Regions from separate parts of the Pectobacterium sp. 1950-15 genome, predicted to be linked through region 1. Evidence: predicted binding sites of a transcription regulator. Region 1 holds the regulator's gene; each other region holds the start of a gene.
What was found. Region 1 encodes Fur, which represses iron uptake genes when iron is present. Its sites were predicted from a motif close to ATAATAATGAGAACNACTATCAA; they were not measured.
Positions count from the first base shown of each region.

Region 2: the regulator Fur is predicted to act here: its motif matches at 2,258-2,280, upstream of exbB (tol-pal system-associated acyl-CoA thioesterase).
Region 3: the regulator Fur is predicted to act here: its motif matches at 1,736-1,758, upstream of WCT94_RS01510 (Nramp family divalent metal transporter).

Region 1 is NZ_JBBBQR010000005.1:78,177-82,395, forward strand. It holds gene fldA (flavodoxin FldA) at 885-1,412, shown strand; gene fur (ferric iron uptake transcriptional regulator) at 1,742-2,191, shown strand; gene glnS (glutamine--tRNA ligase) at 2,256-3,914, opposite strand; gene nagE (N-acetylglucosamine-specific PTS transporter subunit IIBC) at 4,090-4,219, opposite strand, start outside.
Region 2 is NZ_JBBBQR010000002.1:287,850-292,068, forward strand. It holds gene WCT94_RS03370 (substrate-binding domain-containing protein) at 1-603, shown strand, start outside; gene exbD (TonB system transport protein ExbD) at 715-1,140, opposite strand; gene exbB (tol-pal system-associated acyl-CoA thioesterase) at 1,144-2,142, opposite strand; gene WCT94_RS03385 (TRAP transporter substrate-binding protein) at 2,841-3,818, shown strand; gene WCT94_RS03390 (TRAP transporter small permease) at 4,057-4,219, shown strand, end outside.
Region 3 is NZ_JBBBQR010000001.1:342,603-346,821, reverse strand. It holds gene nadK (NAD(+) kinase) at 1-816, opposite strand, end outside; gene grpE (nucleotide exchange factor GrpE) at 966-1,553, shown strand; gene WCT94_RS01510 (Nramp family divalent metal transporter) at 1,796-3,034, shown strand; gene WCT94_RS01505 (hypothetical protein) at 3,073-3,237, opposite strand; gene WCT94_RS01500 (immunity 53 family protein) at 3,350-3,652, opposite strand; gene WCT94_RS01495 (hypothetical protein) at 3,686-4,219, opposite strand, start outside.

The DNA.
Region 1 (4,219 bases):
ACTCCAAATCAGGAAAATGGTTAAAAAGATTTTTATCGCTAATCAACCGATATGAATCAGAAAATTCACACCATGAAACAGGTCACTTCTCCCTAGCGTTCACATTTCACCGAGTTGAAAACTCAAAAACCACGCTAACTCATCGGCTAAACACAGAGAATATTTAGCGTTCTCGCTATATTTATTAATATAATTTTTTATATTGAGAATGGATGCACTTATTTTTATAGATATAAGTTTTTTAATCAGAGAGTTACCATAAAGTTCGCTACCGCCGCGCCTCACGTGCGTTGGCATCGGCATGCTGTCAATGGGCAAGGCAATTTACGCTGAACTTTCACTTTATTCTTTAACATCAAAAGGCTAAAACCTTTTCCTTCTGTATTTTCATCGTCTCATCTGTAAATGGTTATAATTCTTATTTCCATTTATTAGGAATATTCCCGAGAAATGTTACAGACTTTCAATTCGATTAAAACATTATCTTTTGTATGCATTTTAATTCTCACGAAGAGTAACGTACCGTGAGGTGACTTTTATTTCTTACAAAAAGAAGTCTGCTTTTAATTACAATCGGAATCAGTTGTAAAAATAAAAAGCATATTCATAAAAAATGAAACATTGTTATAAATAAATACCCACCAAGATATTAAGGAAATGAGCGTTTAATCCCTGACGATACCATAATCCCTATTCATTATGGGGAATTTAGCGTCGGCAGAACTGCGTTTCGTTTCTTTTACTCCCCTCCACATTTCATACGCCTTTGATTTACGCATCCTTACCGATACGAGTTTCTCCTGATGTGAGTGTCTGTTATTATTAACAGATAAGTGGGTGAAACATTACACCATACCATTAGGAATCAAGAGGTTATTCAATTCATGGCACTCATCGGAATATTCTTTGGCAGTGATACTGGCAACACTGAAAACATCGCCAAAACGATCCAACAGCAGTTAGGCACCAACGTTGCTGATGTTCATGACATCGCCAAAAGCAGCAAAGAAGACCTCGAAGGTTTCGACATTCTGCTGCTGGGTATTCCAACCTGGTATTACGGTGAAGCTCAGTGCGATTGGGATGACTTCTTCCCTTCGCTGGAAGAAGTTGATTTCACAGGAAAACTGGTTGCCCTGTTTGGCTGCGGCGATCAGGAAGACTATGCGGAATACTTCTGTGATGCCATGGGTACTATCCGTGACATTATCGAACCTCGCGGCGCGACGATTGTCGGCCACTGGCCAACAGAGGGCTATTACTTTGAAGCCTCTAAAGGGCTCGCCGACGACAACCACTTCATCGGCCTGGCTATCGATGAAGACCGCCAGCCTGAACTGACCAGCGAACGCGTAACAACGTGGGTCAAACAGATCAGCGATGAACTGAACCTGAAAGAGCTGGTTGGCTAAATCCTATTGGCTCTGATAATCCCTATCAGAGCCAAAACAGCATTGATAGGTAAAACCTTTCATAATAATTGATACATTTTTTTAACTTCTATCAGTAAACCTGTACAATAATCCCATCGGTTTTATACGTGCTTCACCATTTCCTCATTCATCAACAACGTATTGCGTTCTATACCAGTAGTGTGAATGGGGACAATATTGTTAACATTCCCTTGTTTTCATTTTGTATGTGCGGTTCTATAATTGGGACGCTATTACATTTTTTGAGCCGACCGATGTCATAGGCTAGGCAGCCTCCATTGATAAGTAAGCAACAGGACTAAACCCGCATGACTGACAACAATACCGCATTAAAGAAGGCCGGCCTGAAAGTCACTCTTCCAAGACTGAAAATACTGGAAGTGTTACAGGATCCTGTCTGCCATCACGTCAGTGCGGAAGATTTATATAAGAGACTGATTGATATGGGCGAAGAGATTGGTCTTGCTACCGTCTATCGCGTACTCAACCAGTTTGATGATGCGGGCATCGTAACCCGTCATAACTTCGAAGGTGGAAAGTCCGTCTTTGAACTGACGCAGCAGCATCATCACGATCACTTAATTTGCCTCGACTGTGGCAAAGTCATTGAATTCCGCGATGAGTCTATCGAAGCACGCCAACGCGAGATCGCAGAAAGACACGGCATTAAACTGACCAACCACAGTTTGTATCTCTACGGGCATTGCAGTGAAGGGGATTGCCGAGAGGACGAAACCCTGCACGATTCCACACGATAAATCGACCGCATAAAAAAATAAAACCGCCGAGGCGGTTTTATTTTTGTCTTCTTTCCAGTCAGCCTTAGCCAACCCAGGTATCGCGCAGCCCAACCGTACGGTTAAACACCAGATGCTCTGCACTGGAGTAAACACGATCGGCACAGAAGTAACCTTCACGCTCAAACTGATACGCTTTCTCTGCTTCTGCTTGCGCCAGGCTCGCTTCGACAAAACCTTGCGTAATCTTCAGTGAGTCTGGGTTAATCGTCGACAGGAAGTCCTCTGCCGCGCCAGGGTTTGCCACACTGAACAGACGATCGTACAAACGGAATTCTGCGGGTACCGCGTGTGCCGCAGAAACCCAGTGAATCACGCCCTTCACTTTACGGCCATCAGCCGGATCTTTGCTCAGCGTCTCTGCATCATAGCTACAGTAGATCGTAGTGATGGTGCCCTGCTCGTCTTTTTCAATGCGGTCGGCTTTGATCACGTAGGCATTACGCAGACGCACTTCTTTACCCAACACCAAGCGTTTGTACTGTTTGTTAGCTTCTTCACGGAAGTCAGCACGGTCGATATAGACTTCACGGCTGAATGCCACCTGACGTGACCCCATTTCCGGCTTGTTCGGATGGTTTGGCATCGCGACAAATTCTTCATGCCCGGCTGGCAGATTCTCGATCACGACTTTGACCGGATCCAGCACCGCCATCGCACGCGGGGCGTTCTCATTCAGATCGTCGCGGATACAGGATTCAAGCGCGGCCATTTCCACGTTGTTATCCTGTTTCGTGACGCCGATGCGCACACAAAATTCACGGATAGAGGCTGCGCTATAACCACGACGGCGCAGACCAGAGATGGTCGGCATGCGCGGATCGTCCCATCCTTCAACGACATTTTCCACCACCAACTGATTCAGCTTACGCTTGGACATAATCGCGTATTCGAGATTGAGGCGAGAGAATTCGTACTGACGCGGATGGCAAGGAATCGTAATGTTGTCCAACACCCAGTCGTACAGGCGGCGGTTATCCTGGAATTCCAGCGTACACAGTGAATGCGTGATCCCTTCCAGCGCATCGGAGATGCAGTGGGTGAAGTCATACATCGGGTAGATGCACCACTTGTTACCCGTCTGGTGGTGATCGGCAAATTTAATACGGTACAGCACCGGATCGCGCATCACGATAAAGGACGATGCCATATCGATTTTTGCTCGCAGGCAGGCCGTACCTTCCGCAAACCCGCCGTTACGCATTTTTTCAAACAGCGCCAGGTTTTCCTGCACGGTACGGTCGCGGTAAGGGCTGTTTTTGCCCGGCGCCGTCAACGTACCGCGGTATTCGCGGATTTGCTCGGGCGTCAGTTCATCGACATAAGCCAGCCCTTTACCGATCAGCTCAACCGCATACGCATGCAGTTGATCGAAATAATCAGAAGAATAGCGGACGTCGCCGCTCCATGAAAAGCCCAGCCACTCGACGTCACGTTTGATCGACTCAACGTATTCGATATCTTCTTTTACTGGGTTGGTGTCGTCAAAACGCAGGTTGCATTGCCCCTGATAGTCACGCGCGATACCAAAATTCAGGCAAATAGACTTGGCATGCCCAATATGCAGATAGCCGTTCGGCTCTGGCGGGAAACGCGTCTGAATATGGTCATGCTTACCGGACGCCAGATCTTCATCGATAATCTGACGGATAAAGTTGGTTGGGCGGGCTTCAGCCTCACTCATTCTTCATTCCTCAATGCTAAAACGACGTATAACCGACAATGATCCAACAAGCTACGCTGGGAAACAACCGTTAGTTTCATTTAATTATTCATAACGAAAAAAAAGGGCGAGATTGCCATCTCGCCCTATCAATTTCATGGACATAACACCACGTTAAACAAGTAGCACCGTCATATTAGGCCTTGTCGCGTTCCGCTTTCAGTGCGGTCGCTATCGATTCAGCCTGTGTGCCCACGACAATCTGTACGCTTTGCTTATTCAGACGAATAACGCCCGCCGCACCAAGACGCTTCGCCTGTGCATCA
Region 2 (4,219 bases), on a different contig from region 1:
CAGAAAATTAATCAGCAGTTGCCCGTCATACAATTTGACCGGGTGATTGGCGATTCCACACTACCGATGGTGATTTCCGAAGCGGTAGAATCCACGGCGGAAATGGTCGAACGTATCGCCCGCCAACATCATGATGAGTTCTATTTCCTTGGCGGCCAGCCGCGCATTTCTCCGACTCGCCACCGTCTGGAGGGCTTCCAGCTCGGGCTGACACGCGCAGGCATCGACTGCAAGCCGGAATGGATTATTCATGGCAGCTATCACCCCAGCGCGGGTTATGAAATGTTTGCCCAACTGTGTGCAACGCTGGGTCGTCCGCCAAAAGCGCTGTTTGTCGCCGCCTGTGGCCTAATGGAAGGCGTGCTGCGTTATATGAACCAGCATAACCTGATGGAAAGCGGCATCCGACTGTGCTGCTTTGACGATCACTATCTGTTTGATTGTTTACCGCTGAAGATCGACACCGTGGCGCAGGATTGTGAAAACCTGGCGCGCAGCAGCTTTGAGATGGTGACCAGCCTGATTGCACAACAGCCGCTTGAAGAAGATCGGCGCTATATCCCGACACGGATTCACTGGCGTCACCCTGACTCGCGGGCGTAGGCTAACGTCCAAAGCCCCGCCATCATCCAGACATCAATCTACAGACGTAAAAAAAGGAACGCGGTTTGGACATTCATCCCGCATTCCTTCTTAACACACAACCCTCAGCCGTTATTTAGCGGCTGCGGTTTCCGCACCGACCAGACCAACCTTGAGGTAGCCCGCTTTACGCAGTGAATCCATCACGCTCATGATGGTTTCATAATCGACGCTTTTATCCGCCTGAAAGAAGATCGTCGTTTCTTTGTTAGCGCTGGTTTTTGCGTCCAGCACCTGCGCCAGCGACTGCTCGCTAACCACCTCTTCCCCCAGGAACATTTGCTTATCCGCTTTTACCGTCAGATAAAGCGGTTTTTCTGGTCGTGGCTGCGGCGCTGCTGATGACGCGGGCAGATCGACACGAATGTCCACCGTTGCCAGCGGGGCCGCCACCATGAAGATAATCAGCAGAACCAGCATGACGTCAATGAACGGCGTGACGTTAATGTCATGCATTTCACCGTCATCACTCACGTCCTCCTTCAAATGCATTGCCATGGCTTAACCCACCCGCAGTTTATGCGCGGCTGAAGACGCCCGGTTATCGTTGCTGGCAGCCACGTCGAGATCGCGACTTTGCAACAGCAGCACTTGTGCAGCCACATCGCCGACCATCGCTTTGTAGCCGGCAATCGAACGAGCAAAGACGTTATAGATAACCACCGCAGGAATCGCGGCAACCAGGCCAATCGCCGTCGCCAGCAGAGCTTCTGCAATCCCCGGTGCAACCACTGCCAGGTTGGTGGTTTGCGTCTGTGCGATCCCAATGAAGCTGTTCATGATGCCCCATACCGTACCAAACAGCCCCACGAACGGCGCGACCGCACCAACCGTGGCCAGATAGCCGTTACCACGTCCCATATGACGACCGGTAGCCGCCACGCGACGTTCCAGACGAAATGCGGTACGTTCTTTAATCCCATTGTTGTCATCAGAACGTGCGGAAAGTTCCAGTTCGTTCTGCGCATCCACCAGCAGCTGCTGTGCGACGCTGCCAGCTTTGAACGTGTCGGCCGTTTCCAGCGCATCGTCCAGCGTTCTCGCCTGTTCCAACGCCAGATATTCGCGGCGCAGACGGCGTTTCGCACCAGACATCTCAACGCTTTTACTGAAGAAGATCGCCCAGGTAATCACGGAAGCCAGCAGCAAGCCGATCATCACCGTTTTCACCACGGCATCAGCGTGCTGGTACATACCCCAGACGGACAAATCGGTTTTCATCAGGTTATTCGTGCCCGGTGCCGCACTGGCAGGCAACGCGAGGGCTGACGTCGGCGCCAGTGCATCAGTCACCACAGGAGCAGAGGGGGACGCCGCAGCAGGTGCGGTATTCTCTGTCGATAACGGTGCCGTTGCGGGAGCCGCAAACGCATTTCCACTTAGTCCCGCCGTACACAGCAGGATAACCAGCACGCTACGGGAAAATGCGCTGAACGCGCCACGTTTTTTTTGCCAGGCCGATAACACCTGTTGAGTTGTATTACTGACAGCCGTCTTCACGCTGTGCCTCCACCATTCGTTCTGTACAATCATCTGTTCTGTACAATATCCGCACACACCCGCAGGTATAATGCCGCAATAACGCAGCCTGAAATGATACCAAACCCTGAACGAATTGATAGTCGTTCTCATTATTATTTACACAAGATAATGCACTTTTCTTGCGTTCTAACAGGGTTTTTGGGGGTATTGCCCGCATATCGGCAGAAAAAGCATAAAAACGAGAAGGAAGAAGCGCATTACGGAATATCTCAGCCGGGATCCCCCTAAAACACGGCGTGATATCCCAGCTTTTATAATCGAATTTTTATTATCGGCTTTTTGTGATCAACATTAAGTTATCACACCATTTCACAATGACTGACGATAAGTTTACTGAAATAAACAGACACATAAGAAGAGAATAAGATAAATAAAAACATCACGTTATACATAACCCATGAGGAGAACAGGAATAAAATCCATATAAAACAGCATTTCATATTAGCTTTTTCTTTTGTGACGCGAGTCATTCTACGAAGTTGTATAATAGGTTAGCTTAACTCGCAGAGAATACCGATGTGCGCCACAATAATACCTAATAGGCAGCCGTACTCTCGTCATTAAACCCACTACTTATATTCTTTTTTCATGGGTTTATATTTTATAAGTCACCATTTGATTATCGATAATGTCACCCCACCTCTGGAGATAATTCAATGAAGCTGTCGAAAACATTGATCGGTGTTTGTCTGGGTTCTACTGCACTCCTGATGAGCCACGCGATTCAGGCACAACAAATTAAAGCCTCCGATGTTCACCCTGAAGGTTACCCTAATGTCGTCGCGGTTCAAAAAATGGGAGAGAAATTAAAAACTGCCACAGGTGGCAGGTTGGAAATTAAAACCTTCCCCGGCGGTGTATTGGGCGATGAGAAACAGATGATTGAGCAGGCGCAGCTCGGTGCGATTGATATTATCCGTGTATCGATGACGCCCGTTGCCGCGATTTTACCGGAAATAGAAGTCTTCACGCTGCCCTATATTTTCCGTGATGAAGATCATATGCATAAAGTACTGGATGGAAAAATCGGTCAGGAAATTGGTGACAAAATTACCCAAAGCAGTAAATCAAAATTAGTTTTTCTGGGCTGGATGGACGCAGGAACGCGTAACTTAATCACCAAAGAGCCAGTGGTGAAACCAGAAGACCTCAAGGGCATGAAGATTCGCGTCCAGGGTAGCCCAGTTGCGCTCGCCACGTTAAAAGCCATGGGTGCCAACTCAATCGCGATGGGCGTCAGTGAAGTCTTCAGCGGTATGCAAACTGGCGTCATTGACGGTACCGAAAATAACCCGCCAACGTTTGTCGCACACAACTACCTGCCTGTCGTGAAAAACTATACCTGGAGCCGCCACTTCATTATCCCTGAGTTGTTCCTGTATTCCAAAGCCAAATGGGACAAACTATCCAAAGAAGATCAGGATCTGATCCTGAAGCTGGCGAAAGAAGCGCAACAGGAACAGCGCGTACTGTGGAAAGAATATACGCAGCAATCTCTGGATAAAATGAAAGCCGGCGGCGTTCAGTTCCATGACATTGATACCGAGTACTATTTCAAAGCCACGCAACCCGTACGCGATCAGTTTGGTGCCAAATATCAGGATCTGATTAAAGCCGTCGCTGACGTCCAATAAAAAACTTATATCTAAAATAGTTCCGTTGTCGAGATAGGGCCACACGGCGTCATTTTTTACCATGCAACGTGTTGGCCCTTTGTACGAATAAAGCAGGGTGATGTATTCCATAGTACGACATGCCACCTTTTGGGGAAAACATGCCGCACTCACACAATCTGCTTGATATAAAACGGATAGTTAATAGGGATAAAGCACTCGTGGCTTTATCTGCCATTCTTTTCATCGGGTAGAGAATATGGCCAACGCATACATTTCAGCCATGGACCTGTTATACAGAATTGCTATGTGGGTCTCTGGTATTTCATTATTAATTATGACACTCATTATTCCCATGGGAATATTTTCCCGCTATGTAATGAATGAGGGAATTTCATGGCCAGAGCCCATCTCTATTATAT
Region 3 (4,219 bases), on a different contig from region 1:
TGGATGAATCAGATTTAGGTGGTGCTCGCTACGGCGAATGAGCACTTCTTCGCCTTCCTGTACAGGTAACGCAATCTGGCTGTCGCAGCTGATTTCCAGGTCATTGGTAATGCAGGAAAATTTCAGCCGGATCGTACTGCTGCTGTTGATGACCAGCGGACGGGCTGACAGCGTATGCGGGAACATAGGCACCAGTGCGATGGCATCCAGCGACGGCGTCAGGATTGGGCCGCCAGCGGAAAGAGAATAGGCGGTTGAGCCCGTGGGCGTGGCGATAATCAGGCCATCTGAACGTTGGGAGAAGGCGAATTTGTCGTCAATATAGACTTCAAATTCAATCATATGGGCGACTTTTCCCGGGTGAAGCACCACTTCATTAATGGCGGTACTGATGCTGTCGGGCTGGTTGGCGCGGCAAACGTGCGCTTCCAGCATGAAGCGTTGCTCGCTCAGATAATGGCCGTCGAGCACGTCAGAAAGCTGCTGCTGCGCATGGTCAGGGTCGAGATCGGTTAGAAAACCGAGGTTGCCACGGTTCACACCGATCACCTTGATGTCATAGCGCGACAGCACGCGCGCTGCGCCGAGCATATTGCCGTCACCGCCGACGACAACCGCCAGATCCGCCTGCTGGCCGATGTCGGCAAGACTCCCCGTCGGCACGTCTTTCAGATTCAGTTCGCGGGCGATCTGCTGCTCGATCAGAACCGAGTAACCTTTGTCGGTGAGCCAGTGGTAAAGCATCTCATGCGTTGCCAGCGCCGTTGGGTGGCGCGGATGGCCGACAATGCCAATACAATTAAACGGCCTGTTCATTGTAAGCGGTGTGTTCATTGCTGTTTTTGTCCTCAGCGTGGTGTATCGGCAGCGACTGGAACCAATATATGACGGGTTCCCTTGAATCCCCGATTTTGATCCCCATAATAAGCAACTAGCGAGATTAATGCTAAACCGCGGAGAATTTCATGAGTAGTAAAGAACAGAAAACGCCTGACGAGCAAGTGCTGGATCAAAAGGAAGCAGCAAAAGGGCAGCAAGCGGATGCCGCGCCAGAGACGGCAGACGTAGCTGACCCGCGTGATGCGCGCATCGCCGAACTGGAAGCCCAGTTGAGCGAACTGCAACAGCGTGAGCGTGACAATATGCTTCGCGTCCGTGCTGAAGCCGATAACGTTCGCCGCCGTGCGGAAATGGATGTTGAGAAAGCGCATAAATTTGCGGTAGAAAAATTCGCCAGCGAAATGCTGCCAGTTATCGATAACCTGGAACGCGCACTGGACACGGCGGATAAAGCCAATGAATCACTGGCTGCGATGATTGAAGGGGTTGAACTGACGCTGAAATCATTGCTGGATGCAGTCCGCAAATTTGGTATTGAGGTTGTCGGTGATGTAAACGTACCGTTTAACCCAGAAGTGCATCAGGCAATGACGATGTTACCTTCGGCCGATCACCAGCCGAACCATGTCATGATGGTCATGCAAAAAGGCTATACGCTGAATGGCCGTTTGCTGCGTCCGGCGATGGTTGCGGTATCAAAAGCACAAGACTGATCGTTTTTTGCTTTTACGCGCTGTATTTACAACGTGGCTTCATTTCCAAACCCCGTGCCCTGCATGGGGTTTTTTGTTTATATTTTGTTAAGGTTTGTTTGATAAAAAAGATGTTTTTTAGGTTTTGAATGACTCATCATCTTTAACTATCAAAAGAATTGGTATCACCTCTCTAAATGCACTTGATAATCATTATCGTTTCTGTGAGAGTAGTAAAACACCAGTGTTAGAAGGGTCATACTATGCCGGGTAGCCGTGTTATTGAATCAACAAGCCGTACATCAAGGAAGGTTAAACTTTCTCTGATGGGGCCGGCGTTTATCGCGGCGATTGGTTATATCGATCCGGGTAATTTTGCCACAAACATCCAGTCTGGCGCAGCCTATGGCTATACGCTGCTGTGGGTGGTGGTGTGGGCGAACCTGATGGCGATGCTGATCCAACTGCTGTCCGCTAAGTTGGGGATCGCAACGGGTAAGAATCTGGCAGAACATATCCGCGATCGCTTTCCGCGCCCGGCCGTTTGGGCCTATTGGGTGCAGGCCGAAATTATTGCGATGGCGACCGATCTCGCCGAGTTTATCGGTGCGGCGATTGGTTTCAAACTCCTCTTGGGCGTGTCGTTGCTGGAAGGCGCGATCCTTACCGCTATTGCCACTTTCCTGATTTTAATGCAGCAACAGCGCGGCCAGAAGCCGCTGGAGATGGTCATCGGCGGTCTGCTGCTGTTTGTTGCGGCGGCGTATATTGTCGAATTGGTCTTCTCTCAGCCTGAGTTGTCCGCGTTAGCCAAAGGCATGGCAATGCCTAGTCTGCCGACCTCCGATGCCGTGCTGCTGGCCGCAGGCGTGCTGGGGGCGACCATTATGCCGCATGTGATTTATCTGCATTCTTCCCTGACGCAGCACGAAGGCAGCCATACCCGTGCCGAGCGTTATTCGGCGACGAAAGTCGATGTCGCGATTGCGATGACCATCGCCGGGTTCGTCAATCTGGCGATGATGGCGACGGCGGCGGCAGCCTTCCATTTCAGCGGCAATCAGGATATCGCCGATCTGGATAAAGCCTATCTCACGCTGGAGCCGCTGTTGGGTAAAGCCGCTGCGGTGATTTTCGGTTTGAGTTTGGTGGCTGCTGGCCTGTCTTCTACCGTTGTTGGCACGCTGGCGGGCCAAGTGGTAATGCAGGGATTCGTGCGCTTCCACATCCCGCTGTGGGTGCGCCGCACCGTGACGATGTTGCCGTCGTTTATCGTGATCCTGTCCGGTATGGATCCAACGCGCGTGCTGGTGTTGAGTCAGGTGGTGCTGAGCTTCGGGATTGCGCTGGCGCTGGTTCCACTGCTGTCCTTCACGGGTAACCGTGAACTGATGGGGACAATGGTCAACGGAAAATGGGTACAGCGCATTGGGCAACTCATTGTCGTGCTCGTAGTTTCCCTGAATATGTATCTGCTCATTGATACGATGTCGGGGATATAGATCCGAGACGCATTCATCTCAACCGGAACTGCGCTACATTATCGATCCAACATGACTTTACCAACGTAGTGTGGCCCTTCCCATATCGTCCATTCGCCAATGCGAGAGAGTGTTTCAAGTTGTTCTGAGGATGAGATAACGGTAACTCTGGCTGAGATCGTTTCTCCCGGGGCGACCTCACCGTCAAAATGGAATTGCCCCATAAAGAATGTTCCGCTAGCCGGATCTTTATGGTTAGGTCGATAGCCAGAGCTGCAGGGAGTACGTCTCGCTGATTCAGCGCTTAAACATAGTCGTACCTGAAATACAGCAGTTTCATGTTCGTTCATCGCGACACCAGTTCAGAAAAATCGTTAACAGCTCAGCCAGATTACCGACGCCACAAAAGCCAATAAATTGCAGCTTCTCCGTTTTACAGAATATCCAGTCGCTGCCTTCTGGATGTGTACCACGACTTGTAGCTGTAAAAGGCTTATCAGCAAGTGAGGTTTCAGCCAGATCGATTTTTACTCTCCAGCCTGGGTTGTCCAGTGTATCGATGCTAATGCCGAATGTGTTCTCCCACTTCCCGTTACACTGCGCCTGATACCACCGTTGAATCTCCTGTAACTCGTTCATTAATCATTGTCTCATGAGTATTCAATATGGGGTTTATTCATGGTTTGCTGGTGTTTTAGCATCGGGAAAGATTTCCTGTAATTCCACTCGCTTGCAGATGACAAATCCAGAATCAAACACCAATGCTTTAACGTCCCTTTTCATTTCAACGGATGGAACGAAGTGGGTTGTAAGTACGCTGGATAATGCTTCTTGATAAGCATCCAGTAAGGGTTTAGGCCCCTGCGCGAGTAATCCATTGCCATTATTGCCGAATGTCGGCTCGTCCTGATGCCGATAAGCGTTGATATAGCGGCTCATTGGGCGCCAGTCGTTGAGCATGCGTGTGTGAACACTCCATACTCGCCCAAGTAGTTCGTAGCTTGATGCTGTTGCTGTGGTGGAATAGTACAAGCCACCTCTCGGCGCGTTGTAGTCCCACAATAGTGGATGCTGATCGGTAAAGGTCAGCTCGCCTGAACTAGAAGGTTGAATGTCATGTTCGACAACGCCATTACAGCAAATAGTGAAATGGCGCAGATAAGATTCATGTTGCTCGCAGTATACGGAGTAATTGTGTTGCTCGTC